DNA from 2 places in the Sporosarcina sp. Y1009 genome. Region 1 is predicted to be linked to the other one. Evidence: riboswitches for the same ligand, from Rfam matches in the RefSeq annotation. Region 1 holds a riboswitch; the other holds the start of a gene.
The links. Region 1 has a riboswitch for lysine ahead of AC25Y1_RS16370 (Na+/H+ antiporter NhaC family protein). Riboswitches for the same ligand answer to the same signal wherever they lie in the genome.
Positions count from the first base shown of each region.

Region 1 (15,106 bases):
ATGCCAATGGTGCTGTCATGGTTGTCGACGGCGCACAAGCAGCTCCGCATATGAAGGTGGATGTACAAGAACTCAATTGCGATTTTTATGCGTTTTCTGGGCATAAAATGGCTGGACCTACAGGAATCGGCGTATTGTACGGCAAAAAAGACTTACTAAATAAGATGGAACCCGTCGAGTTTGGCGGAGAGATGATTGACTTTGTAGGCCTATACGAGTCGACATGGAAAGAACTTCCATGGAAGTTCGAAGGCGGAACACCGATTATCGCAGGTGCTGTTGGTCTTGGTGCGGCGATTGATTATCTCGAAGAAATCGGTATGGACAATATCGAAAAGCATGAACAACATCTTGCTGAATATGCGATGAAACGCATGTCAGAAGTTGAAGGAATTACGATTTACGGACCACTTGATTCTGAAAAACGCGCAAGCCTTATCACATTTAATCTGAACGATGTCCATCCTCATGATCTTGCGACTGTGCTTGATATGCACGGGATTGCCGTGAGAGCAGGACACCATTGCTGTCAACCACTTATGAAATGGCTAGATGTATCGGCCACAGCACGCGCCAGCTTCTACATTTACAATACGGAAGAAGACGTTGATCGCCTCGTGGACGGACTCCGCATCGCAAAGGAGTATTTTAACGATGTCAACTAAAAATCTCGACCAGTTATACCGCTCGGTGATTATGGATCATTATAAAACACCGAGAAATAAAGGTGTACTTGAAGAAAGTAGTGTCACCGTCGATATGAACAACCCGACGTGTGGCGACGTGATCCATTTAACGATGCAAGTTGAAAATGGCACGGTTCAAAACGCAAAATTTGAAGGCGAGGGTTGTTCAATCTCCATGGCGTCAGCATCAATGATGACCCAGATGATTATAGGGAAATCGGTAGAAGATGCCCTGTCTCTCGCAAACACAATTTCGAATATTATGCTAGGAAATGAATATGATGATTCTGTCGATTTAGGAGATATTGAAGCGCTCTCGGGCGTCGCGAAATTTCCAGCCCGGATTAAGTGTGCAACACTAGCCTGGAAAGCGATGGAACAAGGAGTCCAGAAAGACTCTGAATAAAAATTGAACGGAGGAATAATGAATGGCTAAGAAAATCCCTGAAATGGGCGATTACAAATATGGTTTCCAAGACAAAGATGTATCTGTTTTCCGTTCTGAACGTGGACTAACTCGTGAAATCGTTGAAGAAATTTCTTCGATGAAAGATGAGCCACAATGGATGTTGGATTACCGCTTGAAATCATTAGAATTGTTTTACAGCATGCCTACACCACAATGGGGTGGAGATCTAAATTCATTAAACTTTGACGAAATCACCTATTACGTTAAAGCTTCTGAAGGTACTGAACGTTCTTGGGATGAAGTACCAGAAGAAATCAAACGTACTTTTGATAAATTGGGAATACCTGAGGCAGAGCAAAAGTATTTGGCTGGTGTTTCAGCTCAATATGAATCAGAAGTTGTTTACCACAACATGAAACAAGACCTAACGGATATGGGAATCATCTTTAAAGATACTGATTCTGCACTTAAAGAAGATGAAGAACTGTTCAGAAAATATTGGGGTACTGTAATTCCAAACACTGACAATAAATTTGCTGCGCTGAACTCTGCAGTTTGGTCAGGCGGATCATTCATTTACGTACCACCAGGTATTAAAGTAGACTCACCACTACAAGCATATTTCCGTATCAACTCGGAAAACATGGGGCAGTTCGAACGTACAATGATCATCGTTGATGAAGGCGCAAGCGTTCATTACGTTGAAGGATGTACAGCACCAGTTTTCACAACAAACTCACTTCACAGTGCGGTTGTTGAAATCATCGTTAAAGAAAATGCTTATTGCCGTTACACAACAATCCAAAACTGGGCAAATAACGTTTATAATCTTGTTACGAAGCGTGCAGTTGTAGATGCGCACGGTACAATGGAGTGGATTGACGGAAACATCGGTTCGAAATTGACGATGAAATACCCAGCAATTCTTCTTCGCGGAGAAGGCGCACGTGGTATGACATTATCAATCGCGATTGCTGGAAAAGGACAACATCAAGATGCAGGTGCGAAAATGATGCACTTAGCGCCAAATACGTCTTCTACAATCGTTTCGAAATCAATCTCACAACACGGTGGAAGAGGAACTTACCGTGGAATTGTACACTTTGGTCGTAACGCAGACGGCGCACGTGCGAACATTGAATGTGACGCATTGCTTATGGATGACATTTCAACATCAGATACAATTCCATACAACGAAATTCTAAACGACAACATTTCACTTCAACACGAAGCAAGTGTTTCTAAAGTTTCAGAAGAGCAGCTCTTCTACTTAATGAGCCGTGGTGTTCCTGAACTAGAAGCAATTGAAATGATCGTACTAGGCTTCATCGAGCCATTCACAAAAGAACTACCGATGGAATACGCAGTAGAAATGAACCGCTTGATTAAGTTCGAGATGGAAGGTTCAATCGGATAATTTACTTAATCCCTTGTCACATCAATACTTGTGACAAGGGTTATTTTTTACTTAGTATCTTTTGAAATCGGCCCCAGTGGTCGGTTTTTTCATTTCAATCGAAGTTCTAGCATTCCATCTAATGCAGAATATGATAGGATGAGAGTATTCAGTAATCATGAAAGGGGGAGAAAGATGATTCAAATTGGCTTAACGGGTTGGGGCGATCATCCCGATATCTATCATCCCAACTCAACGACAAAAGATAAATTACTGGATTACAGTTCGCATTTTCCAATTGTTGAACTGGATTCCACATTTTATGCGATTCAACCAGAACGAAACATTCGCAAATGGATTGATGAAACACCGGATACTTTTCGTTTTATCGTTAAAGCTTATCAAGGGATGACGGGACATCATCGAGGTGAATTACCTTTTGAATCTGTGGATGAGATGTACGCGTTATTTAGGATGTCTATGGAACCGTTACGAGAAGCAGGGAAGCTTGCGATGATTCTTGTTCAATTTCCCCCGTGGTTCGATTGCACAAGAGAAAATGTTGAGGAGATTCGGTTCATCCACAAGAAATTAACCGGCTTTGATATCGCGATAGAATTTAGGCATCAATCTTGGTATTCGCCTTCATTCATGCAACAGACACTAGAGTTTCTTAGAGAATTAAACGTTATTCATTCCGTTTGCGATGAACCTCAAGCAGGACAGGGTAGTATCCCGCTTGTACCGGTGTCCACGAGGCGAGACAAGGTCTTATGTAGGCTACACGGTCGGAATGTTTACGGGTGGCGGAATACGACAGGGGACGATAAAGCGTGGCGTAAAGTACGTTATCTCTATAATTACATTGAAGAAGAACTCGATGAGATCAAAACAGCTGTGAATAAGCTGAAGGAAGATACAGCTGAAGTTTTTGTGATATTTAATAATAACTCAGGAAAACATGCAGCACAAAATGCAAAACAGTTTCAAAGAAAAATGAATCTTACATATGATAATTTGACGCCGAAACAGCTCGGCTTGTTTGAAGGAGAATGGTAATGGAATTTATACTATTAGCGATAATTGCTTTAGCATCAGGAATTATAGGAGCACTTGTTGGTCTCGGCGGTGGGATTATACTTGTCCCAGCAACCCTCTTTGTCGGGATAAACCTTGGTTGGATTGACGGAATCACGCCTCAAACTGTCGTTGGTTTATCAGTCGTCATGATGATTTTTACAGGGTTAGGTTCAACACTTTCTAACCTGAAGACAAAAACAGTAGACATTCGTAGTGGTCTCATCTTCTTTGCGGGAAGTATTCCGGGGACGCTTATCGGTGCCTTTGTCAATAAAAGGCTAGATCTCCCATCGTTTAATTTATACTTTGGCATTTTACTTATATTAATATCGCTTCTCCTACTTTTGCGTAATTATTTGAAGCCGGTTAGTTGGTTTGTTAAACGCGGAAAAACACGTACATTTACTGACAACTTTGGTAAGTCTTATACATATGGCTATCCCGTTTGGTTTGCCTTACTATTAACGTTCGGTGTTGGGTTCGCATCAGGGGTATTCGGAATTGGCGGCGGCTCGATTATTGTTCCTGCTATGATTTTACTGTTTTTATTTCCACCTCATGTTGCTGTGGGGACGTCGATGTTCATGGTTTTCTTATCGGCGATCGTCAATTCGATTACGCATATTTCCCTGGGCAACGTTCCGTGGTTATACACGATACCGGTTATTCCAGCAGCGTATATTGGTGCGAAGCTAGGAGCAAAGTTAAACCAGAAAATGAAATCGGAAACACTCGTTTTTGCTTTACGAATTATACTTCTCTTACTTGGTATCCGTTCAATTATTGACGGAATTTGGGGTTGATAAATTGGAGGGCGCATAATGGAAACCATACATATTTATCATACAAACGATATTCATAGTCATTTCGAAAATTGGCCTCAAATTAACCGGCTGCTTATTGAGAGAAGACAAGCGCATGAAGCCGCAGGAGATGCATTCTTACTCTTCGATATTGGTGATCATGTAGATCGGTCGCATCCCTTTACAGAAGGAACTAAAGGAAAAGGGAATATCCAACTGCTCAATGAAGCGGGATATGACGCGGTGACAATTGGGAATAATGAAGGCATAACGATGTCGAAAGAAGCCCTATCCTCGCTATATGTCGATGCTGAATTTGATGTTATTCTCGGAAATTTGATGGATACGAATGGGGAGTTTCCGCATTGGGCAATTGATCATCAGATTTATAAAACGAAAACAGGCACGAAAATAGGCGTTATCGGTGCAACGGCGTTATATACCCAGTTTTATGCAACTCTGGGATGGGACATAGTACCCCCGCGAGAAAAGTTAATCGAAATCGCTGAGAAAATTGCTTCGAAGACAGATATACTTATTTGTCTCTCGCATATGGGGCTCTCCGAAGATCAAAAGCTAGCAGAAGCATGTCCGCTCATTCATGTCATATTGGGCGCGCATACGCATCATCTCTTTACAGATGGAGAGTTTGTCGGGAATACGCTATTGGCTGCAACAGGGAAGTACGGGGACTATACAGGGCATGTGACAATCGAGTTCGATGAAGTGAACAAACGAATCGATGATATGCGTGCAACCCTATATCCTTCAGAATCACTACCCGTTAGCGATGAAGATGTACAAAGTCTAAATACCGTACTGGATCTTGGAAAACAGGCAATGCAAGAAAAACTCTTTTACAATCCGAGTCTGTTAAAGCAAAATCTATTTGCGCCGAGTGCGCTCTCTGCTTTTTTCGGTCGTGCTTTAATTGATTATACAAAAGCAGATTGTGCCATGTTTAACGCGGGAATATTTCTTGGAAGTCTTGACAGCGGTTGGGTTACGAAAGAAGATATGCATTCTTTACTGCCACACCCGATAAATGTCTGCTTGATATCACTTGAAGGAACGGAATTGATCGAAATCCATGAGTTATCGTTGAATGAAGACTGGCCGAAGATAACAGTGAAGGGATTAGGATTCCGTGGTGCGCTTATGGGCGCGATGCTCTATGAACGACTATATAAAAATAGGCACGGAAAACTTTTTGCAGGAAATCGTGAAGTTGTTCCGGGTGAGATGTATACATTGGCAACGCTTGATATGTTCACATTCGGCTTCTTTTTTCCGTCTTTACAACATGCGAAAAAAGAGTATTATATGCCCGAATTAATAAGAGATATTGCAAGTGACTATGGCCGGAAATATTTCGAAGAATCAACGGCTCCTCCTGAGCATAATCTATAGCAGGAGGAGTCGTTTTGAAATTCCAAGGACAGGTAGGACGAAGATCTAAGCGCCGAAAGCGCAAACTGGTTCCGCTATTAATTCCAGCGATCTTAGCTGCCATTGTTTTCTTCTTCTTTGTGGTTAATGCGAGACTCACGCCAACTTATGTTCGATATGCAGAAAGGCAAACGACAAAAATTGCGGCACACGTCATTAATCAGGCGATCAGTACAAGGGTTGCAAATATCCTAGACGTCAATGACATCATTGAACATGTCCCTACGGATACATCAAATATGGTGACAACTAAATTCAATACGGAGATTATTAATAGAGTATTAGCCGATACGAGAAATCTAGTTGAGATGCACTTGGCGCAAGTAGAAGCAGGAAACCTTGATATGTTGCCGTCTGACGACATAGAATATGATCCAGTGAAGATGGAAGATCAAGGTGGCGTTGTCTTTTTCTTGCCAATTGGGCAGGCGACAGGGGTTCCATTACTAGGAAATCTAGGCCCTAGAATTCCAATTCGCTTTCACGTGATTGGGGACGTGCAAGCAAATGTAGTAGCATCCATAGAACCGTTTGGCATCAATAATGCCTATATTGAAGTGAATATTATAATACGCGTAAACGTTGAGATCATCGTGCCCCTGGCAACGAAAACAGCTGTTGTTGAACAAAAAATTCCAGTTGCAATTGGTTTAGTACAAGGCGCAGTTCCACATATTTTCAGTTCAGGCGACGCTGGTGGTGCAGCCCAATTCGAAGTTCCGATTGAGCTTCCAAAAGGTGAGTAAAGGGTACGGTTGAAAAAGAGAGCGAATCATGTTAAGATTAGCTGTAGAAAAAAATATCGATAGGGTAGAGGCTGCATTGCTTAAGAGTAACACACGCGAGATAGACATTCGTAGACCGTGTGTAAAAGGAAGCTTTGCCGAAGTTTAATGTGGTTGTCAAGCCGATTAAGCTGGGGTCATTCCGAAAAGGGATGGCACTGTCATACTGCGAATGCGCGTATGATGAGCTACAAATCGTGCGTTTGATAATCAACTTAGTTATCCAACAAAACGATAAAGTAGAAAAGCCGGTTCCTCATGCATCTCGTATGCACAAGGACCGGTTTTTAATTTCCTGAATATCCCTACCTTACCAAAATGGAGGATTTAAGAATGGATGGAACATGGGTATCAATTATCCCACCGATAATAGCCATTGTCATGGTGCTTATTACGCGGAGGGTTTTACTATCACTTGGATCGGGAATTATTGTAGGCGCAATTTTAGTGGCTGCATTTTCACCAAGTGAATCTCTAGGCGCATTGTGGAGAGCGATAACGGTATCGTTTTGGGATTGGGATTCGAGTACAATAAATACGGGAAATATAAATATTATGCTATTTATATTACTACTTGGCGTCATTACTGCCTTTGTAAGTTTATCAGGCGGGAGTATAGCATTTGCCGACTGGGCTGTGCATCGTATTAAAACAAAGAGGGGCGCAAAGTTACTGACAGTCTGTCTAGGAATTGCCATTTTTGTTGACGATTACTTTAATGCACTTGCAGTCGGCCAAATTTCACGGCCCATTACGGACAAACACAAAATTTCTCGTGCTAAATTAGCGTATTTTATCGATTCAACTTCAGCACCTGTTTGTGTCGTATCGCCAATTTCAAGTTGGGGTGCTTATATCATTGGGTTGCTTGGGATTATTTTTGGAGGGGCTGCGGCGGTTAGTTATTCACCACTTTCTGCTTTTATATTAATGGCACCCATGAATTTTTATGTTGTGTCAACACTTGCGATGGTATTTTTCTTTGCATGGACAAATATTGATTTCTTTGAAATGAAAAAACATGAAAAACTTGCTAGTGAAACAGGTCAACTTTTTAATCCGAATAAGGAAATACCGGGACAATTAAAAGAAGACTTTCCTGTCCATTCACATGGGAAAGTTTTCGATCTTATAGGGCCTATTTTAACGTTAGTTGTAGTCATATTCGCGGCGATGATTTGGACGGGCTATGAAGCGAGTATTGCACAAGGACTGGAAGCGAGTATTTGGACAATCTTTGAAAATACAGATGTTCCATTATCGTTACTGATTGGTGGACTATCCGGAACTGTAGTAGCAGGTATTTTATATGTACTGCAAATGAAGCGAAATGAGACTGCAACGCTTTCCTTAATGTGGCGTGCAGTCGTAAGTGGATTAAATGCTATGATGCCAGCGATTTTAATATTGGTTTTGGCATGGGGCCTTACCTATATAATAGAAGGATTGGATACGGGTCTATACTTATCTGATGTTGTTAGTAAAGCAAATCTTCCGATCGCATTCCTGCCTGTAATAATGTTTGTTCTTGCTGGCTTGATGGCATTCTCGACAGGAACGTCGTGGGGGTCTTTTGGTATACTACTTCCTATCGCGGGGCAAATTATGTTGGATGCATCTCCGGAATTATTATTACCTGCACTTGCTGCAGTTCTTGCCGGCGCAGTTTTTGGAGATCATTGTTCACCGATTTCAGATACGACAATTCTGTCTTCCACTGGAGCGGGGAGTAACATCATTGATCACGTAACCACACAATTACCTTATGCACTAATTTCAGCTGCGATAGCAGCAGCTGGTTATATTATTTTAGGCCTAACAGGTTCCGTTTGGTTGGGTCTAATAGGTGTAATTATTATTCTTGCAATATTGTTTTCGACTTGGACGATAAAAACAAAAAGAACGTTAGTGTAACAGAGTTAATGGCATATTGATAGAATGGAAAAGCGATGATTTTTATCGCTTTTTTATTATGTATATATAGTTTTTAAAAATTGTTTTGACAATAGTTAGATAACAGTATATGCTTGATATTCAGATATCTGATATATCTGAAGACTGTACATGCCGACACTTTCCTCTCATAGTTTTATAGATACATAGCAAACTATAAGTTGAATTGGCGGAATCTTCTATTATGTTAGTAGGTATTTGGGGAAGTTTTCATTCTAGGAATATCGACTAATTTGAGATGAAAAGGGGGACTATCAATGAAATTGAAAAAACTTGTAGGGGTATTCGCTTCATTAACACTTGCAGTCGGGGTTTTAGCAGCATGTGGAGAAGACAGTTCGAGTGATGGAGACACGATTAAAATTGGTGTTAACTTGGAGTTGTCTGGTAATGTGGCTTCTTATGGAACCTCAGAAGCTGACGGAATCGATCTAGCTGTTGAAGAGATTAATGCGGCAGGTGGAATTGATGGGAAGAAAATCGAAATTATAAAAGTAGATAACAAGTCTGATAATGCTGAGGCAACAAGTGCAGCAATTAAGTTAATAGACCAAGATAAAGTGGTTGCCATTATTGGAGCGGCGACAAGTGGTGCAACTGTTGCGCAAGCTGAAATTGCAAATAAAAATAAGACGCCGATCATCAGTCCATCTGGGACTAGCCCAAGTGTAACTGTACAAGATGATGGCACAGTCAATGAATTTGTTTTCCGTACATCTTTTATTGACCCTTTCCAAGGAACAGTTGCAGCAAACTTTGCTGCAAACGATTTAAAAGTTAAAAATGTAGCTATCTATTCCGATAATGCAAGTGACTACTCAAAAGGCCTTGCAGCTTCCTTTAAAACAGACTTTGAAGCAGCAGGTGGAAAAATTGTAGCTAGCGAATCTTACATTGCGAAAGATTCCGATTTCCGCTCCACACTTACTCGTATCAAAGCAGCAAATCCGGAATTTATTTTCATTCCTGGGTACTATGAAGAAGTTGGCTTGATCGTTAAACAAGCTCGTGAAATGGGAATTACAGTACCACTAATGGGCGCAGATGGTTGGGATTCTCCGGTATTACTCGAGTTAGCTGGTGCGGAAGCATTGAATAATACATTTACAACGAATCACTATTCTGCTGAAGATCCGGACGGAAAAATCCAAAACTTTAATGATAAATTCGAAGAGAAGTATAGTAAACTACCAGATTCCTTTAATGCACTTGGCTATGATACAGTCTATCTCTTAGCTGATGCAATTAAGCGTGCTGGTAGTTCAGATTCGGAAGATATTCAAAAAGCATTAGCAGAAACTAAGGATCTCGAACTTGTTACTGGATTGTACACAGTAGATGAAAATCATCATCCTGTTAAGTCGGCTACAATATTAGAATATGTAGACGGAGAGACAGTTTTTAATACGAAGGTCAATCCTTAATTTATTGGATCGGATATAAAATGGGAGGAGGGATAGTATCCTTCTCCCATTTATTTTTACAATGGGTTTACTGTGAATGCTTAAAAAGGAGTTGATAATTTATGGAGTGGTTACAGCAATTAATTAACGGGATTTCAGTTGGAAGCATTTATGCATTGATTGCTTTAGGTTATACGATGGTTTATGGAATTATTAAACTCATTAACTTTGCCCATGGAGAGATTTTTATGCTTGGTGCCTTTATTGGTTATTTTTCAATTGCCGGTTGGGGGCTCGGTTTTTTACCTGCTCTTCTGATATCCATGACTTCTTGTGCGATTATTGGCGTTGTCATTGAAAGAATAGCTTACAAAAGATTACGTAATGCGACGAGAATTGCGGCATTAATAACGGCGATTGGGGTGTCGCTCCTAATTCAAAATGGCGTTATTTATATGCGCGGTGCACAACCAGAAGCCTATCCCGCAGTCTTAGCAAATAAATCATATACCATTTTTGGCGCACAAATTAGTAGCCAGGCGATACTAATTCTTTCAGTTACTATTGTCCTGATGATTATCCTTCAATTTATCGTGCATAAAACAAAAATTGGAAAAGCAATGCGTGCCGTTTCTTATGATGCTGAAGCAGCAAAGCTTATGGGGATTAATGTAGACAACACAATTTCTGCAACGTTTGCGATTGGTTCAGCTCTAGCTGGTGCGGCGGGTGTGATTTTTGGGATTTACTACACAAAGATTGATCCTTTAATGGGAATTATTCCTGGCTTGAAGGCATTCGTTGCAGCGGTTCTTGGTGGAATTGGTATTATTCCAGGCGCTATGGTCGGAGGGCTTGTCCTCGGTGTTGTAGAAACGATTGTTAGTGGGGTGGGCGGATCCTTATGGAGAGATGCAGCTGCATTTGTTATTTTAATCTTAATTCTCATTTTCAAACCATCAGGAATATTTGGTAAGAATACACGAGAGAAAGTGTAGGTGAGACTAGTTATGAAAAAGTCGAAACAATTTTGGGTGTTTCTAGGTTCAGCTTTAGCTGCATATGTAATTGTTCAAATCCTAATTTCTACGGGTTTGTTGAATAATTTCTATTTGAATACAATCATATTTATGTCCATAAATATTATGCTTGCCGTTAGTTTGCATTTAATAATTGGTATAACAGGGCAGTTTTCGTTAGGACATGCCGGATTTTTAGCGGTTGGTGCTTATATATCGGCAATCGTAACGATGAAATTGCAATTGCCATTTCCAGTTGCGATTTTAGCAGCGGGAATTATTGCGACAATCGCGGGGTTGATCATTGGTATTCCAACCTTACGATTAAGAGGAGATTATTTGGCGATTGCGACACTTGGATTTGCAGAAATCATACGGATTGTGTTTTTAAATATTGATTATGTAGGTGGAGCGGCAGGAATGCAGGTGACTCATTTAACGACATGGACCTACACTTTTGTTTGCCTTTTGATTACGTTGGTTGTCATTATCAATTTTACAAATTCTAGGCATGGTCGTGCATGTATTTCGGTTCGAGAAAATGAAATCGCAGCAGATGCTATGGGGATCAATACGACCTATTATAAGGTATTGGCATTTGCTATTGGCGCATTCTTTGCAGGAATCGCAGGGGCATTATATGCACATAACTTTTATATTATTCAGCCTGTGAACTTCGGATTTTTAAAGTCAATTGATATTTTAATTTATGTTGTATTAGGGGGACTTGGTAGTTTATCGGGTGCGATTGTTGCTACGATTTTATTGACAATCGTTTCTACATTCTTACAATCTTATCCAGAAACGCGAATGATCATTTATAGTCTCGTCCTGATTACAGTTATGCTCTATCGTCCTAAGGGGTTAATGGGCACTATGGAAATAACGGATTACTTCAAATTATGGAAAGGTTCAAAAGGAGGCAAAAGCCATGCCGAGTAGCCCTTTGCTTAAAGTGGATAACGTAGGCATTCAGTTTGGCGGGCTGAAAGCTGTTTCAAAATTTAATTTAGAAATAAACCAAGGGGAGCTTGTGGGTTTAATTGGCCCTAATGGCGCGGGTAAAACAACTAGTTTCAACTTATTGACAGGTGTTTATAAACCGACGGAGGGTGAAATTTTATTAAAAGGGCAACGAATTAATGGAATGGCACCCTACCAAGTTACCCGTAGAGGGATTAGCAGAACGTTCCAGAATATTCGATTGTTCAACGAGTTGTCTGTTCTAGATAATGTAAAAGTTGCTTACCATACATTAGCAAAGCATTCGGTACTAAGTTCTGTTCTTCGTCTTCCATCGTACTTTTCGGGTGAACATGAGATGGAAAAGAAAGCAATGGAACTTTTAGAGATATTTGGCTTAGAACAATATAAAGATGAAGACGCAAAAAACTTGGCGTACGGGAAACAACGCAGGCTTGAAATAGCGAGAGCGTTAGCTACGGGACCCGAATTATTACTACTCGATGAACCAGCTGCAGGGATGAATCCTCAAGAAACAAAGGAACTCATGGAGTTAATCGCTTTCGTTCGAGAAAAATTTAACTTAACGATTTTATTGATCGAACATGATATGAATCTAGTCATGGGGATCTGTGAGCGGATTTATGTGTTGGATCATGGTGTTCTTCTTGCTGAGGGATTGCCCGAAGAAATTCGAAGGAATCCCGACGTAATTAAAGCTTATCTAGGGGAGGAAGTTCACGATGAGCATGCTTAAAATTGAGAATTTAAATGTTTATTACGGTAGTATTCATGCGCTAAAGGGTGTTTCACTAGAGGTCAATGAAGGTGAGATTGTTACACTAATCGGTGCAAATGGCGCAGGCAAAAGTACACTTTTAAAAACGTTATCTGGCTTATTAAAACCAAAACTAGGAACGATTGAATATATGAACAAATCGATCGCGGGTAAAGCTGCTCAAGATATTGTAAAAGCAGGCATAACCCAAGTTCCAGAAGGAAGACGCGTTTTTGCAGAAATGAGTGTAGAGGAGAACATTGAATTAGGGGCTTTTCTCAGAAAAGATAAAGAGGAGATTAAACAGAGTTACGAAAAAGTATATGAGACTTTTCCTCGACTCTATGAACGGCGTAAACAATCTGCTGGGACACTGTCAGGTGGGGAACAACAAATGCTAGCGATGGGTAGAGCCATTATGGCGAAACCAAAACTCCTTTTATTAGATGAACCTTCAATGGGGTTAGCACCATTAATGGTACAAACGATATTCAAAGTGATTAAGGAAATTAATCACGAGACGACGATTCTACTTGTCGAACAAAATGCAAATATGGCCCTTTCAGTAGCGGATAGAGCCTATGTGATTGAAACAGGCAAGGTCATTTTATCAGGCACGCCGGAAGAATTACATGCTAGCGATGAAATTAAAGATGCGTACCTAGGCGGACATTAAGACAAAGTATGGTCAGCTCCTCATTTTGTGGAGTTGCCTGTACTTTTTTCAATTGATTAGAAAGGTAAGATAACTTTGTAGTGGAAAAAGTTCAATCTTGAAAAATACATAGGTCATTCATAGGATTATTATTAATTATGATAGTTGTTTGAGTAGTACAAATGTGATACATTTAAAATAGTCAATAAAATGTGCTAATTAAATGAATCCTTCATCTGAAATGTATAGAATGGAGTTGTAATCGTGACCTGTAAACCTGTACGCGGGAGAAAATCCGAGCATTTAAGAAAACCTGAATGGCTAAATATTAAACTAAATACCAATGAAAACTACAGAGGACTTAAGAAGTTAATGCGAGAACAAAATCTAAATACGGTTTGTGAAGAAGCCCGTTGTCCGAACATCCATGAATGTTGGGGAGAACGTCGCACGGCTACTTTCATGATTTTAGGAGCAACTTGCACACGTGCTTGTCGTTTCTGCGCAGTTAACACAGGACTTCCTAATGAGTTGGATCTTGCTGAACCAGAACGAGTTGCGGATTCAGTGCAACTGATGAATTTAAAACATGTTGTTGTCACAGCTGTTGCACGTGATGATCAAAAAGACGGCGGTTCTGCTGTTTTTGCTGAAACAATTCGTGCAATTCGCAGGAAGAACCCTTTCACAACAATCGAGGTTCTACCTTCAGATATGGGCGGCGTTTTTGAAAATCTAGAGCGACTGATGGATGCTAAACCAGATATATTAAACCATAATATTGAAACGGTACGCCGTTTAACACCTAGAGTTCGAGCGCGTGCAACCTATGATCGATCATTAGAATTACTAAGACGTGCGAATGAGTTGTACCCTGACATTCCAACGAAATCTTCATTAATGCTTGGTCTTGGAGAAACAAATGAAGAAATTCTTGAGACGATGGATGATTTAAGAGCAAATAATGTAGATATCATGACAATAGGTCAATACTTACAACCAACAAAGAAACATTTAGTTGTTCAAAAGTATTATACACCACAGGAATTTGGGAGATTAAGAAAAATTGCAATGTCAAAAGGTTTCTCACACTGTGAAGCTGGGCCGCTCGTTCGTTCTAGTTACCATGCAGATGAACAAGTGAACGCAGCAGCAAAAGAAAGACAGCGTTTAGGTGAAGAGACACTTGAAAAAGCACTGCAAAGCTGAGTGGCGGTGAATTGATAAATGATAACACTTGAAAATTGGGAATATGAAATCATCACAGATTTCCGAGATGGTTTTCAAGAAGAGGCTCTCTTAGCACGCTATAGTGAAGTGTTGCAAAAATATGATTACATACTTGGTGATTGGGGTTACGGTCAACTTCGGTTAAAAGGATTTTTTGAAGATCGAAATCAAAAAGCCACGTATGAAACGAAGATCAGTACCCTACAAGATTATCTTTATGAGTATTGTAATTTTGGTTGTGCACATTTTGTGCTGAAGAAAAAGAGTAAAGTTAAAAAAACAAATTAACTTTAATAAGTAAGAAGGCTTTTGTAGAGATCTTAATGGTTAATACAGAGGCTTTCTTTTTTGATGTCCGAATATGGTAGAATGGAATTAGAGATTGAATTAATTTGAGAGGGGTAATCGTATGTATTTTGTTGATCGAAAGTTGATTGAAAATAGATTGGCGCATATGGATGAATTATTGGGCCTATATAGTGAAGAAAAAGAATGGA
Region 1 is NZ_JBYHFO010000017.1:31,670-46,775, reverse strand. Features, by position in the region: gene AC25Y1_RS16405 (cysteine desulfurase) at 1-665, shown strand, start outside; gene sufU (Fe-S cluster assembly sulfur transfer protein SufU) at 655-1,092, shown strand; gene sufB (Fe-S cluster assembly protein SufB) at 1,115-2,512, shown strand; gene AC25Y1_RS16390 (DUF72 domain-containing protein) at 2,687-3,550, shown strand; gene AC25Y1_RS16385 (sulfite exporter TauE/SafE family protein) at 3,550-4,374, shown strand; gene AC25Y1_RS16380 (bifunctional metallophosphatase/5'-nucleotidase) at 4,393-5,784, shown strand; gene yunB (sporulation protein YunB) at 5,799-6,569, shown strand; lysine riboswitch at 6,627-6,807, shown strand; gene AC25Y1_RS16370 (Na+/H+ antiporter NhaC family protein) at 6,942-8,522, shown strand; gene AC25Y1_RS16365 (ABC transporter substrate-binding protein) at 8,819-9,985, shown strand; gene AC25Y1_RS16360 (branched-chain amino acid ABC transporter permease) at 10,087-10,962, shown strand; gene AC25Y1_RS16355 (branched-chain amino acid ABC transporter permease) at 10,975-11,925, shown strand; gene AC25Y1_RS16350 (ABC transporter ATP-binding protein) at 11,915-12,703, shown strand; gene AC25Y1_RS16345 (ABC transporter ATP-binding protein) at 12,696-13,400, shown strand; gene lipA (lipoyl synthase) at 13,641-14,588, shown strand; gene AC25Y1_RS16335 (YutD family protein) at 14,607-14,897, shown strand; gene AC25Y1_RS16330 (DUF86 domain-containing protein) at 15,019-15,106, shown strand, end outside.

Region 2 (15,106 bases), on a different contig from region 1:
ATTTGTGAGTTGAAGCTCAACCTATCTAACACATTATCAACCATTCTGTACTGAACCCAAAAATAGATATATCCTACGACGTATATTGTAACAGCAACTATGGGGCCAACTTATAGGAATACCCACTATTAAATGATTAACAGTTAACTCGAATCTGTAATAACCGTAACCGATTTAGAACCAGAGATCAGCGAGCATCTCCATCGATCGCTTCCTATCTTCCGGATCGTAGGCGTATGTCACAACAATCAGTTCATCGGCCCCACTACGTTCCGCAAATTCTTCCAATTTCTTACGTACTGTTTCCGGAGAACCGACCGCTTTGAGACTGAACATCGATTCCATAAGTGCCCTTTCCTGTTCTGTTCCTAATGCTTCAGGATCCACAGGTGGCTGCAATAAGCGCTGTTTTCCAGTTTGCATATCCAATAAAAATTGCTGTGTCGTGGTCCAAATTCTCTGCGCTTCCTCATCCGTTGGAGCAACAACCACGTTAATGCCAGCCATGACATAAGGTTCGGCAATTTGTGCCGTTGGTGCTGTCGATTTAAATGCCGAACGATACAGGTCAATCTTCTCTCTATAATTGTCCGGGGTAAAATGCGTGGCAATAGAAAAAGGCAAACCCAGTTGACCAGCAATCGAGGCGCCATTCACACTTGAACCTAAGACCCATATTGGTACATTCGTGCCTGTCCCTACATTAGAAGTTACAGGTACACTATGCGCCAAGCCCTCATCGCTGAACCATCCAATGAGATCATAAATAGAATTAGCAAAAGATTGTGGGTCACTACCGGAACGACTAAGTAACTGAGCAGTCTGAGCATCGGTGCCTGGAGCCCGTCCAAGTCCTAGATCAATTCTATCAGGAAACAATTGGGCAATTGTGCCAAAACTCTCGGCTACCTGGAGCGGAGCATGGTTGGGCAGCATAATACCGCCTGAGCCCACACGTATTTTTTCCGTCACCTGTGCAGCCAGTCCAATAAGGTTGGAAGTTGCCATGGATGCCAAAGTTTTCGTGTTATGGTGCTCTGCAAACCAAAGTCTCTTAAAACCAAGCTTATCTAACAGTTGAGCCGATTCTAAAGCTTGCTCCAATGCTTCCTTTATCGTTTGACCTTCTGATATACTGACTAGTTCAAGCACGTTTAATGGTATATTTTTCGTCATTTCATGCACCTCTATATTTTTTTGTATTGTCTATTCGCTTCCTACTACATATTATTGTAATAGGTAACCTTGTTCTTCTAAATTTATTAGCATGCTAATTTTATAATTATCCTTTTTATCTACTAATTTTCATAGCTTCATGGATTAGCTTTATTTTCACTTTCGAAAACGATCACGATGTTCTGGGATAGATATTTCTAAATTTCCTCGTAACGTATTTGATGCATATTCTGTACGGAAAATGCCTCTGTCCTGTAAAATCGGAACGACTAAATCAGCGAAATCTTGTAGTCCTGTTGGATACTCTTGTTTTATTAAGAGCTGATCCATTGCACCTGCTTCATACCATTCCTGAACTTCATCGGCTACTTTTTCAGCTGAACCTAAAAGTCTAGGTTTTGGTATCCTATAACCAGGCATTAAACTTTCCAATTCCCTGAACTTTTCTTCTGCTTCTTTTTCAGTTCTACCTACGATTGGATTTTCAACCACTGCAACAATAAAATCTTCCGGTGATCGCCCTTCTGCGGCTACTCGTCTTTTCAACTCTGTTGCCATTCTCACGCTTTCAGTAAGGGTATTATTATGAATAAGGGCTGCGTCCGTATACTTTGCAGCATTTTCCATCATATTGGTAGAAGTACCTGCTGTGTAAAGTACTGGTCTTCCTTGGGCTGAACGACTAATACTTAATGGACCATCTACCGAGAAGTAATTTCCTCGATAATTTAAAGCGTGCATCTTATTTGGATCCAAAAATACCCCACTTGCTTTATCGCGTATAAAAGCATCATCTTCATACGTATCCCATAATCCTAAGACAATTTCCATGAATTCCTTTTGCATGGGATATAAATCACTTTTTGACAAGTGCCCACGGCTAAAGTTAACCAGTCCCCCGGGATTTGAAGTTATTAAATTTACAGAAGCCCTTCCTTTACTAATTTTATCTAGTGATAAAATTTGTCTTGCTGCTGTATATGGATCTCCATACGAACTAGCAATTGTCGCTGAAAGACCAATGTTTTTAGTAACCATACTAAGAGCCGACATAAGACTGACACCTTCAAAAAAACTCAAGTAATGCGGAATATTCCCTGGTCCAATATGGCTCACATCGATTAAAAATAGCGTATCAAATTTTGCAGTTTCTGCGATCTTTGCCTGTTTTACATAGTGGTCAATATTTTCACTCGCATCGGCAGGCATTTCTGGATGTCTCCATCCCATATAGTTCCAGCCAACACCTTCAAGCACAGCACCTAATTTTAATTTTTTTCTATTATTCATTGAGTGAACCCTCTTTCATAGTTGTAATGATTTATTATGGAATCGTATTCTCATCTAAGAATTCTTCGGCAAGTAATTTATAAGAATCAATCATATTTCTATGAACATCAAAATATAGAGTAGAAAATACTAAGGCAACTTATTTCTACAAATATGTAAATAAAGTAGATAGTTGTAAATTATAAACTAAAGAACTTTTTCTTGAACTAAGATTGGTGCATATTTCTCTATTAAATCACGACTAACACTATAGTAACGATAAGTGCCTTCTTTTCTTACAGAGACCAAGCCAGCATCAATCAATATTTTCAAATGATGTGTTAAGGTCGAGTTGGAGTTAATTTCCAATTCATCGATCATATCCATACAAGCCATATGCGATTTGGAATCCAATATCTTCACGATTTGTAAACGAGTAGGTTCACCCAGTGCTTTATAAATTTTCACTACCATTTCATCGTTCACATCAACCACCCTTTCCACTCTTGTTTCGATGCTTATAGAAATAAGGTTATAGATTCTTCAAATCTTTGTCAACAAAATAAACTTAAATGATATTCATCCACAAGCCTTAAGTTCTCGTTCAATAATTTGGCACGGTTGTAGAAATTGAGCTTAAAAAAAGCACCTATGCAACATCGAATTCAGAACTCAATGTCGCACAGGTACTCTTCACTTTTTAATATTACGTCCCAGGAGGGATTCGAACCCCCGACCCACAGCTTAGAAGGCTGTTGCTCTATCCAGCTGAGCTACTGAGACAAGTGTTTACAACAACTGGTATTGTTGCGACAAGTTCTATTATAGGCAGGACAAAATAGAATGTCAACACTATTTTAAAACATTTTTACTTCCACAGTGTTTACCACTTCGTGATCCATATTTTTGAAGGTAACGTTTAGGTTTTCATTCCACTCGATAACTGCGTATGTAGCCTCTTTACCGCCTCTTGGCGCTATTGTGCTGCCAGGATTTACAAATAATATTCCATCTTTCATTTCAGCGCCGTATAAATGGGAATGCCCAAATATTACGATGTCGGCATCTTTTTCCTTTGCGCGGTAATACAATTCCATTAATGAACTTTTAATATTATGTTCATGGCCGTGCACAGCAAGAATTGTTTTGCCGCCCACTGATTTAAAAACTTCTTTCGGAAAATTAGAATCAAAATCGCAATTTCCCCTAACTCGATTCATCGATACCAATAGTTCGTCTTCAAACGGTAATTCGCTATCTCCGCAGTGGAAATGTGCATCAGCTGATAATGAAGAAACGGCTTTTACCGTTTCCCTGTCCCCGTGAGAATCACTCATCACAATGATTTTCATAGTTAAGAACCTACTTTCTTTATTAATTGCGGTAATTTTACTTGAAGTTTTTCAAGCGCATTTCCTCTATGAGAAATTTGCCCTTTTTCTTCTGGTGATAATTCAGCCATAGACCTTTTTTTACTCGGGACATAAAAAATCGGATCATAGCCGAATCCATTATTTCCTTGTCGTTTCGTTAAAATAGAGCCTTCACAACTTCCTGAAAATGTTTCCGTTTCAATATTTGGTCCTGCGATTGCAAGAACACATCGGAACCGCGCAGTGCGTTGGTCATTATCAATGTTAGCAAGCTCTCTAAGCGCTTTATCAATGTTTTTACTATCTGTACTGTCAGGTCCTGAGAATCGTGCAGAATAAACGCCTGGCGCCCCACCGAGCGCGTCGATTTCAAGTCCACTATCATCAGCAATAACCGTTTTACCAAGTATTTTCGCTACTGTTTCTGCTTTTAAAATTGCGTTTTCTTCAAATGTTGTTCCTGTTTCTTCAACATCAATTTCTTCTTCAATATCATTTAATGTTAATACCTTTATTCCAAGCGGTGTAAACAAGGCTTCAAAATCTTTCCCCTTACCCGTATTATTCGTCGCGATAATTACTTCTTTCATAAAACATCACCTTCGCCTTTACCAACTAACTCAGCAATTGGTCCAAGTGCTTCTTTCTGGTAACCAATAAGTTCTGCAATTCCTCTTTCCGCAAGTGACACAAGACCGTTCATTTCGTCTTTTGTAAATGTTGCTTCCTCGCCTGTCCCTTGTAATTCAACAAATGCTCCAGCACCTGTCATGACGACGTTCATATCCACAGCTGCGGATGAATCTTCGATGTAATCCAAGTCAAGAATAAGCTTGTCCTCAGTCGTTTTACCAACACTTGTCGCTGCAAGATACTGCGTAATTGGAAATTTCGCTAAGCCTTTTTCTTCATGTAGCTTTGCAAGTGCGATTGTCATGGCGACGAAAGCACCTGTAATCGATGCAGTTCTTGTCCCACCGTCAGCTTGGATCACATCACAGTCCACCCAAATTGTTCGTTCACCAATTACATCTAGGTCGACAACAGTGCGCATAGCTCGTCCAATCAGTCGTTGGATTTCCATAGTCCGACCGCCTAACTTACCACGTGTCGCTTCACGCTGCGTACGCTGCCCTGTAGCACGCGGTAACATGGAATACTCTGCCGTAACCCATCCTTTTCCACTACCTCGTAGGAAGTGCGGTACACGGTTTTCAATCGAAGCTGTACAAATTACTTTTGTGTTTCCAACGGTGATAAGCACCGAACCTTCTGGATGAATTAAATAGTCTTTTTCAATCGTTACCGGTCTAAGCTCTCCTGTTGCTCTTCCATCATATCTTGTCATTAAATAGCCTCCATAAATAATTAATCTTACCTCTATCATAACCTAATTTCATCAATACAAAAACCCGGACGTCCAAAATAGACATCCCGGGTTTTATGTTAATGTTAACTGTCGTACATCAGGATTTTCAATTCGTAACCAATCACTAACAATTGCTTGAAAAGTAGATTGTAAACCCGTCGTATAAAAAATTGGTTCAATATATTGTTTCGTTTCATTTACAAGAGAATTATCGTTTAATACACTCTCTATATCATGCACGGTTTCAACCGCAGATGAAATTACATTCACATTCGCTGGAAGACTCTTTTTAATATGTTCTTCAAGAAGTGGATAATGCGTACAACCTAAAATGGCTGTATCAAAATCATTTCCAGCTAAATCACTCAACGTTTGTTCAACGACAATGCTTGCATAATCAGTCTTGTATTGACCACTTTCTACCAGTGGAACAAATTCCGGACATGCAAGCGAAATAACCGTCGCTGTTGGGGATTGATGTGTAATTTCATTACGATATGCACCGCTCTTAATCGTTCCAGCCGTTCCTAGAACTGCAATTTTCTTCGTATCTGAAGTGGCCAACGCTGCACGTGCACCAGGCACAATAACGCCGATGACCGGAAAATCGAATAATTCGCGTACGTCATTTAACGCAACGGCTGTTGCTGTATTACAAGCTATCACAAGCATTTTAATGCCCATTCTTGAAAGTGCTGATGCCATTTCAATTGTAAACTGCCGAACTTCTTCAGCAGGACGCGGCCCATAAGGACAACGCTTATCATCTCCTATATAGATGATTGACTCATAAGGCAATTTAATTCGTAATTCTTTGACGACGGTCAGTCCGCCGACACCCGAATCGATAATTCCGATTGGTCCTTCCACTTTAATCCCTCAATCCCACTTCATCTCTTTGTGCAATTTTGTTAGCAGGTTAGAGAATTGTTTAACTTCATCTTCTTCAAAATTGGCTAACACCGAATTTAAATAATCACGCCGCTTATCAATGACCTCTTCAATCACACGTTTTCCTTCTTCAAGAAGATGGATTCTAACGACACGACGGTCTTTATCGTCACGTACTCGTTTTACAAGATTATTTTTCTCCATACGATCGACAAGATCAGTCGTCGTACTGAAGGCGAGATACATCTTATTCGACAAGTCACCAATTGTCATATCGCCGTGTTCAAACAGCCATTGTAGCGCAATGAATTGCGGTGGAGTAATTGTATAGTTTTTTAATATTTTTCTTCCGCTATGTTTAATGATTGCTGCAATATATCGAAGTTCTTTTTCCATATGGGCTACTTCTATTACATCATGCTTCTTTGATGTCTTCCGTTCCGCCAAAGCTAACCAACTCCCTGATAACAATTACTACTTCTATTGTCCCCTTTTTCTCCCGGTATGGCAACTCATTTTAACGCAAATGCAATTCACCAAGCCGTAATAACTCGATAATCGCTTGCGCTCTACCCGAAACCCCAAGCTTTTGAATCGTGTTGGAGATGTGATTTCGAACAGTCTTTTCGCTAATACCGAGCCGTCCTGCGATATCTTTTGTCGTGAAGTCATTGATGAGCAAATTGAAGATTTCTCGCTCTCTACCCGTTAGCAACGAGCGGTGTTTTGGTTCATCTGTCAAGACGCGCCCCTCCTATCCACTTTCACCTTAAAATATGTCAGTAAGGACAATGTCGTGACGGCTCTAACCCAGTTAACCGACAAAAAGCGACTTTTCTTTTTCACTCCAAGCAGTTCCTTTTCCAGTTTTACGATTAATCTGGACTAAAACACCTCTTCCCACAAAGACTATTTCACCGTTTTCATTTTTTGCCATGTAGTGAATATCTACAGAAGAATTATTAACTGCATTTGATTTAACGTAAATTTCTAGTTTTTCATTATATGTAATTGGTTTTAAGTAATCGCACTGGACATCTGCTACTACCGGTATTTTCTCACCTTTTGGATCTAGCCATTCATCCATAAACCCAATACTTTTAAAGAATTCTATTCTCGCATACTCCATATATGAAATCGTTATGGCATTGTTCACGATCCCGTACATATCGATATCTGAAAAACGGACGGTTAGCGGTGCAAAAAAAATAAATTCCTCTTTCCATGTTTCAAAATCCTCTATATAATTCGCCTTCATATTAATATTCCTCATTTCTATGTATTGATCGTCATGTTTTCATAATAACAGATAATACACAAAAAAAACCTACTTCGCATTCGTTAGCGAAGTAGGTTTATAGAATTCTCTTAGTCGACCATATGATCGCTTCCGAAGAAGTTTTTGAACATTTGAACAGATGTTGCACGGTTCATCGCTGCGATTGAAGTAGTAAGCGGAATTCCTTTAGGACATGCAACCACACAGTTTTGTGAGTTTCCACATTCTGCAATCCCACCATCAGTCATCAATGCTTCTAGTCGCTCATCTTTGTTCATAGCACCTGTTGGATGCGTATTGAATAGACGTACTTGAGAGATAAGTGCAGCTCCCATAAAGTTCGTTTGATCGTTCACGTTAGGACATGCTTCTAGACAAACACCACATGTCATACATTTTGAAAGTTCATAAGCCCATTGACGCTTGCGTTCAGGCATACGAGGTCCTTCACCAAGATCATACGTTCCATCGATTGGAACCCATGCTTTAATCTTTTTCAATGAATCAAACATCACGTTTCTATCAACGACAAGGTCGCGAACGACAGGGAATGTTTTCATCGGTTCAAGTCTAATGGGCTGTTCTAACTTATCAACTAAAGCAGTACACGATTGACGTGGACGACCGTTAATGACCATTGAACATGCACCACAAACTTCTTCTAGACATACCATTTCCCAGCTAACAGGCGTGGTTTTCTTGCCGTCAGCATTCACTGGGTTACGTTGAATTTCCATTAAACCGGAAATTACGTTCATATTGGGTCTGTAGTCAATTTCAAAGCTTTCCCAATAGGGTTTTGACTCAGCTGTATCTTGACGAAAAATCTCAAATTGAATTGTTTTTTGCGTCTCCTGCTCAGTACGTTCTTGAACTGCAGTATTTTGTTCGCTCATTATATGTCATTCTCCTTTCTAGGAAGTATAATCACGTTTACGCGGCGGGATTATGGATACGTCAATGTCTTCATAGTGAATAATTGGTGCTGACTCTCCATCAAATTTCGCCATCGTTGTTTTCATAAAGTTCTCGTCGTCACGTTCAGGGAAGTCCGGTTTATAGTGCGCACCGCGACTTTCATTACGTTGAAGTGCTCCGATAGTGATAACTCGTGCTAAGTATAACATATTCTTAAGTTGACGCGTAAAAGTTGCGCCTTGGTTTGACCATAGTTGAGTATCAGTCATATTGATATTTTCATATCTTTCAAGAAGCTCAACAATTTTTGCATCAGTTTCTTCCAGACGGTCATTATAACGAACGACTGTTACGTTGTTTGTCATCCACTCACCAAGTTCTTTATGAAGAAGGTAAGCGTTTTCCGTACCGTTCATTTTAAGGGTATCGTCCCACTTCTGTTGCTCATCTTTAATCGCCAAGTCGAATACCGATGAAGGAATTTCTTCAGCAGTTTTTTCAAGGCCTTTCATGTATTTCACGGCATTTGGTCCTGCAACCATTCCACCATAAATTGCGGATAGAAGTGAGTTAGCACCAAGACGGTTTGCACCATGTTGTGAATAATCACATTCTCCTGCTGCGAATAATCCAGGAATATTCGTCTGTTGATCATAGTCAACCCAAAGACCACCCATTGAATAGTGAACTGCCGGGAATATTTTCATCGGAACTTTACGTGGATCGTCACCAGTAAATTTCTCGTAGATTTCTATGATTCCACCAAGCTTAATGTCAAGCTCTTTTGGATCCTTATGTGAAAGATCTAGGTAAACCATGTTTTCACCATTAATACCGAGCTTTTGATTGACACAGACGTCGAAAATTTCACGTGTTGCAACATCACGCGGTACTAAGTTTCCGTATGCTGGATACTTTTCTTCCAAGAAATACCATGGTTTCCCATCTTTATATGTCCAAACTCGTCCACCTTCACCACGTGCAGATTCACTCATGAGACGAAGTTTGTCATCTCCAGGAATTGCTGTCGGATGAATTTGGATAAATTCTCCGTTTGCGTAATGTGCACCTTGTTGATAAACAATCGATGCTGCTGACCCTGTATTAATGACTGAGTTTGTTGATTTTCCGAAGATAATACCCGGTCCACCAGTAGCCATAATAACTGAATCACCTTTGAATGCTTCGATTTCCATCGTGTGCATATTCTGTGCTTTAATGCCTCGGCAAATGCCTTCGTCATCAAGAATTATACCAAGGAATTCCCAGTTTTCGTATTTTTGAACAAGTCCTTCAACTTCAAAACGTCGAACTTGTTCATCTAATGCGTATAAAAGTTGTTGTCCCGTTGTTGCACCAGCGAATGCTGTACGGTGATGTAATGTTCCTCCAAAACGTCTGAAATCCAAAAGCCCTTCTGGCGTACGGTTGAACATTACACCCATACGGTCCATTAAGTGAATAATTTCTGGAGCCGCGTCTGTCATTGCTTGTACAGGTGGTTGGTTCGCGAGAAAGTCTCCCCCGTATACAGTATCATCGAAATGGATTGCAGGTGAATCACCTTCCCCTTTCGTGTTAACTGCACCGTTAATGCCGCCCTGAGCACATACGGAGTGGGAACGTTTAACCGGAACAAGTGAAAACAGGTCAACCGCAACGCCTTCTTCAGCTGCTTTGATGGTTGCCATCAAGCCAGCAAGGCCGCCGCCGACAATAATCATTCTGCCTTTTGCCATTAATGTTTCACTCCTCAAAGTATAAATAATCTCATAAAATCCTTTTAGTTAAATCAATTTTAAGTAAATGCGAGTAAAGCTTGTACACCAATTACAGAAAGGATTATGAACACTCCAATTGTAATATAAGCCACGATTTTTTGTGCGCGCGGTGATTGTGTAATTCCCCAAGTAACTAGAAAACCCCATAGTCCGTTTGATAGATGGAATGTCGCTGCAATCACACCTGCAATATAAAATGCAAGCATAAATGGATTGTCTAAAATGTCAGCCATCATATTGAAGTCTACATCAGCGCCAAGTGCTTTTTGAATTCTAGTTTCCCAGATGTGCCATGCGATGAACACCACTAAGAATACACCAGTAACACGCTGCCAGAAGAACATCCAGTTACGGAATGTACCATACTTCTTGACGTTGCTTTTAAATGTAAATGATATGTAGACACCGTAAAACGCATGAAGCATCAATGGGATGTAGATAATGAACCATTCAAGAAAGAGCACAAATGGCAAATTCCCCATAAAATCTGATGCTGCGTTAAATGCATCAGGACCGCGTGTTGCAAAATGGTTAATAACCAAGTGTTGTACTAAAAAAAGTCCAACTGGAATAATTCCAAGCAACGAATGTAGACGACGAATGTAAAAATCCGATTCTCTTACCAAATCTTTTACCCTCCCTTATTACTGAGGACCTCAAGTACGTGTTCGACACCAAAAGTTCATGAAGAACCGTTGACCGAAACCCTCTTCATGTTACAATAATATGACATATCTATTGTACTCCTCTGTTTTGACGAGGTCAAGATGTCCTTAATTCTAACATTTCACTTTACTATCGAACTAGCATTTTTTTGGAAGGATTGTATGCAGAAAATGACAACAAATAATAGTGGTACGCCTACTCGATTCGGTTACGAGATTATACGAGACCATGTTTTGCCGAGTATCCTTGGTAAAAACGAAAGCGAAATACTCTATTGGGCTGGAAAAGAAGTCGCACGGAAATTTCCTATTTTCACCACCGACGAGATCCCAACATTTTTCATTGAAGCTGGATGGGGAACGTTAACGCTTGAAAAGCTTTCTAAAAATGAGGCGTTTTATAAACTCACAAATGATTCCTATTCATTGAAAATTCAAGAACGCACTTTTCATTTGGAGTCTGGCTTTATAGCCGAGCAATACCAGAAAGTAAATGGATTACTCACTGAATGTTTTGCCGAACAAAACCATAAAGGTGAATTTGTTAAATTTCACGTGAAATGGGACTTAAAAATGAAAATGTAATAAAATGGGGGAAGCTTCTCATTCAAGATGCTTCCCCCTTTTTAATTAGTATACTTTGGAAAGATCGAATCCTTCATGTAATACCGTTACCGCCTTTTCCATATCAGATCCTGGAATAACGACGGAAACTTTGATTTCCGATGTACTGACCATTTTTATAGGGACAGAAGCATTTCGAAGATTATCGAACATTTTGGCTGCAACCCCTGGATTCGAGACCATTCCGCTGCCGACAATCGATACTTTTGCTAATCCAACTTCGTAATCTGCTCTACGATAACCGAGTTCACTTTTATGCAATTCTAAAACATTTATCGCTTCTGCAAAGTCTTCATTTTTGATCGAAAAGGAAACAGATGGTTGTTCGCCTTCCATAATTGTTTGAACGATTATGTCAACGTTAATATGATGTTCAGCAAGTTTTGTAAAAACATTTGCTAGTGAGCCATTGTATGGAACATCGTACATCACCGTAATACGAACAATCTCTTTCTCAAAAGCGACACCACGTACAATCAGATTATTTTCCATTTCAATTTCCTCCCTAATAACAGTCCCTGAACCTTCCATATGTGCGGGTCGTACACGAAGCACTAAGTTATGATTTTTAGCAAATTCAATCGCTCTGGGATGAAGAACCCCTGCCCCTAAATTCGCAAGTTCAAGCATTTCATCATAGGATATTTCAACAAGCTTGCTGGCACTCTCAATCATTCGTGGATCTGTGGTAAAGACGCCTTCAACATCTGTATAAATGTCACAACAAGTTGCTTCGAGTGAAATTGCGATGGCAACTGCGCTTGTATCAGAACCTCCACGTCCAAGTGTCGTTAACTCATTTTGTTTATCAATTCCTTGAAACCCTGTTATGACAGCGACCCCACCACCCTCAAGTAGATTTAACACTTTTTCAGGGTTAACTTTTTCAATTCGCGCATTGCCGTGAACTGAATCGGTTTCTAGACCTGCTTGCCAACCTGTAAATGAATTCGCTGGAATACCTTTTGCTGTAATCGCCATTGCTAGTAGAGAAGCAGTCACTTGCTCCCCAGTTGATAGCAGCATATCAAGCTCTCTACGTGATGCCGTCGGGTTTAAACTGTTTGCCAATGCTACTAATGTATCCGTCGTTTTGCCCATCGCAGAAACGACCACAGCGACCTGTTTGCCTCGGCGAACTTCTTCGACAATCAATGCAGCTGCTCTTTCGATTCTTTCTTCGTTTGCGACCGATGTTCCACCAAATTTCATAACAATTCGTTCCAAAACTCCACCGTCTTTCTCCTGTACGCAAAACAGCCCTCATATGTATATGAGAGCTGATCCGATTTGAGATTCGCTAAAAAAGCGTCTCCTTCGGGATAGCTCTCCAGGTAATATTCCTGACAAATCTCCGTTTCTTCAACGAAAATCCAGTAGGTAATTGCTAACAGACAATTACACACTTCGGCAAATACACCTTTCAATTCCAGTCATTAGGCTGTCACCTTCATGGAATATACTCTTTGCATTCGCACCTCTATCCTCACTAAGAGGGGTTATTCTTTTTTGGTTGAATAAACTTCAACTAGTGAAAAAAATTCAGTGCATTCACTTTATCACACTATTTTTCACTTTGCAAATTTTTCTTGAAAATGGGTTTCAATCGATTCAGCCAACTTCTGCGGGATTCCCGCTTTTTGAAGCTCTGAAGATGATGCTTCTCGAATTTTTTTTACTGAACCAAAATGTGTGAGCAATTGCGTTTTTCTCTTTGGACCCACACCAGGAATGTCATCGAGTGCAGAAGTAATTGAATTTGCACCTCTTCGTTGTCTGTGAAAAGTAATCGCAAAACGATGCACTTCATCTTGAATACGTTGCAACAGATAAAAGGCTTCGCTGTTACTTTTCAACGGAATTTTCTCGATTGGATTCCCATAGAGCAGTTGAGATGTTTGGTGTTTATCATCCTTTGCAAGACCTGCAATTGGAATTGACAACCCCAGTTCATCTTCAATCACACTACGCGCAACTTCCATATGTCCTTTTCCACCATCAATGACGATTAAATCTGGTAATGGTAATCCTTCTTTCAATACACGAATATAACGACGACGAACAACTTCACGCATGGCACCATAATCATCATGCATAGCTGCCGTTTTCGTTTTATATTTACGATAATCTTTTCGATTAGGTTTTCCGTCAACAAACGACACCATTGCAGAAACTGGATCTGCTCCGTACGTATGCGAATTGTCAAAAGCTTCTATACGAAATGGCACCGCGATATTCATCGCTTCTCCAAGTGCTTCACATGCGCCAATTGTTCGAGATTCCTGACGTTCTATCAATTGAAACTTTTCCGACAAGGAAATCTTCGCGTTTTTGCTGGCAAGGTCTACCAGACTTTTCTTTTTTCCTCTTTGCGGGATATATACATTTACTCCCAGTAATTGATGAACGATTTGAGCATCAACTGTTGAAGGGAGTAAAACTTCTTTTGGTTTTATATGATTCGACTTGGCATAAAATTGACCAATAAATGTCAGCATTTCCTGATCTGGATCTTGATAAAGCGGAAAAATAGAAACATCGCGTTCTATTAACTTCCCTTGCCGCACAAAAAACACTTGGACACACATCCATCCATTGTCTACCGCATAGCCAAAAATATCTCGATCCGTAAAATCATTCATGGTCATCGTTTGTTTTTCCATAACCATTTCAATGTTTGTAATTTGATCTCGAAATTCTTTCGCACGTTCAAATTCAAGTGCTTCTGCAGCTGCAGTCATTTTTCCAGTTAATTCTTTTTTCACTTCTTTATATCCACCGTTTAAAAAACGGGTTATATTCAAAATCATATCTTTATAAGCGTCATCTTCAACTTCGTTAATACAAGGTGCAAGACATTGTCCTAGATGGTAGTACAAACATGCACGGTTAGGTAAAACTTCACATTTTCGATATGGATAAATTCGATCCAGAAGTTTTTTCGTTTCAGTGGCTGCGAAAGCATTTGGATAGGGTCCAAAGTACTTTCCTTTATCTTTTTTAACAGTCCTTGTGATAATTAATTTCGGATGTTTTTCAGACGTTATTTTTAAGTATGGATAAGATTTATCATCTTTTAACATAATGTTGTATTTAGGGTCATATTGCTTGATTAAATTTAGTTCCAGGATGAGCGCTTCTATATCTGATGTCGTAATAATTGTCTCAAAATCAACAATTTCAGCCACCAGTCGCTGTGTTTTTCCGTCGTGACTACCTGTAAAGTAACTACGGACACGTTGTTTTAGCACTTTTGCTTTTCCAACGTAAATAACCGTGCCTTGTCGATCCTTCATTAAATAACAACCAGGATGATCAGGCAAGATGGCCAGTTTTTCTTTTATATAGTCATTCATTCTAATTTCACCTACTAAAAAACTGGGAACCTATAGAGGAACCCAGTTTTGAATACTTGTTACGCGTGTTTTTCGATCAGTTGAGCAAGGGCTTCTTTTGGTTGGAAACCAACAACTTTGTCAACCATTTCTCCGTCTTTGAATAGAAGAAGTGTTGGAATTGACATGATGCCGTATTTGCTTGCCGTTCCTTGGTTTTCATCTACGTCTACTTTAACAATTTTTGCTTTACCTTCAATTTCTCCATCAAGTTCCTCAAGAACTGGAGCAATCATTTTACATGGTCCACACCAAGGTGCCCAGAAATCTACAAGTACTACGCCTTCTTCAATGTTTTGTGCGAAATCATTATCGCTTGCATTAATAATAGCCATTTAAAAAACTCCTCCTTTTATCTACAACTTC
Region 2 is NZ_JBYHFO010000020.1:39,393-54,498, forward strand. Features, by position in the region: gene AC25Y1_RS17325 (LLM class flavin-dependent oxidoreductase) at 175-1,176, opposite strand; gene AC25Y1_RS17330 (NtaA/DmoA family FMN-dependent monooxygenase) at 1,333-2,466, opposite strand; gene AC25Y1_RS17335 (ArsR/SmtB family transcription factor) at 2,653-2,919, opposite strand; tRNA gene AC25Y1_RS17340 (tRNA-Arg) at 3,155-3,228, opposite strand; gene AC25Y1_RS17345 (metallophosphoesterase) at 3,303-3,797, opposite strand; gene AC25Y1_RS17350 (XTP/dITP diphosphatase) at 3,800-4,408, opposite strand; gene rph (ribonuclease PH) at 4,405-5,166, opposite strand; gene racE (glutamate racemase) at 5,260-6,057, opposite strand; gene AC25Y1_RS17365 (MarR family winged helix-turn-helix transcriptional regulator) at 6,067-6,474, opposite strand; gene AC25Y1_RS17370 (helix-turn-helix domain-containing protein) at 6,596-6,820, opposite strand; gene AC25Y1_RS17375 (acyl-CoA thioesterase) at 6,893-7,336, opposite strand; gene sdhB (succinate dehydrogenase iron-sulfur subunit) at 7,447-8,253, opposite strand; gene sdhA (succinate dehydrogenase flavoprotein subunit) at 8,272-10,014, opposite strand; gene AC25Y1_RS17390 (succinate dehydrogenase cytochrome b558 subunit) at 10,074-10,682, opposite strand; gene AC25Y1_RS17395 (YslB family protein) at 10,893-11,306, shown strand; gene AC25Y1_RS17400 (aspartate kinase) at 11,352-12,572, opposite strand; lysine riboswitch at 12,661-12,836, opposite strand; gene uvrC (excinuclease ABC subunit UvrC) at 12,917-14,701, opposite strand; gene trxA (thioredoxin) at 14,761-15,075, opposite strand.
Region 2: another riboswitch for lysine. It lies ahead of AC25Y1_RS17400 (aspartate kinase); the one in region 1 lies ahead of AC25Y1_RS16370 (Na+/H+ antiporter NhaC family protein).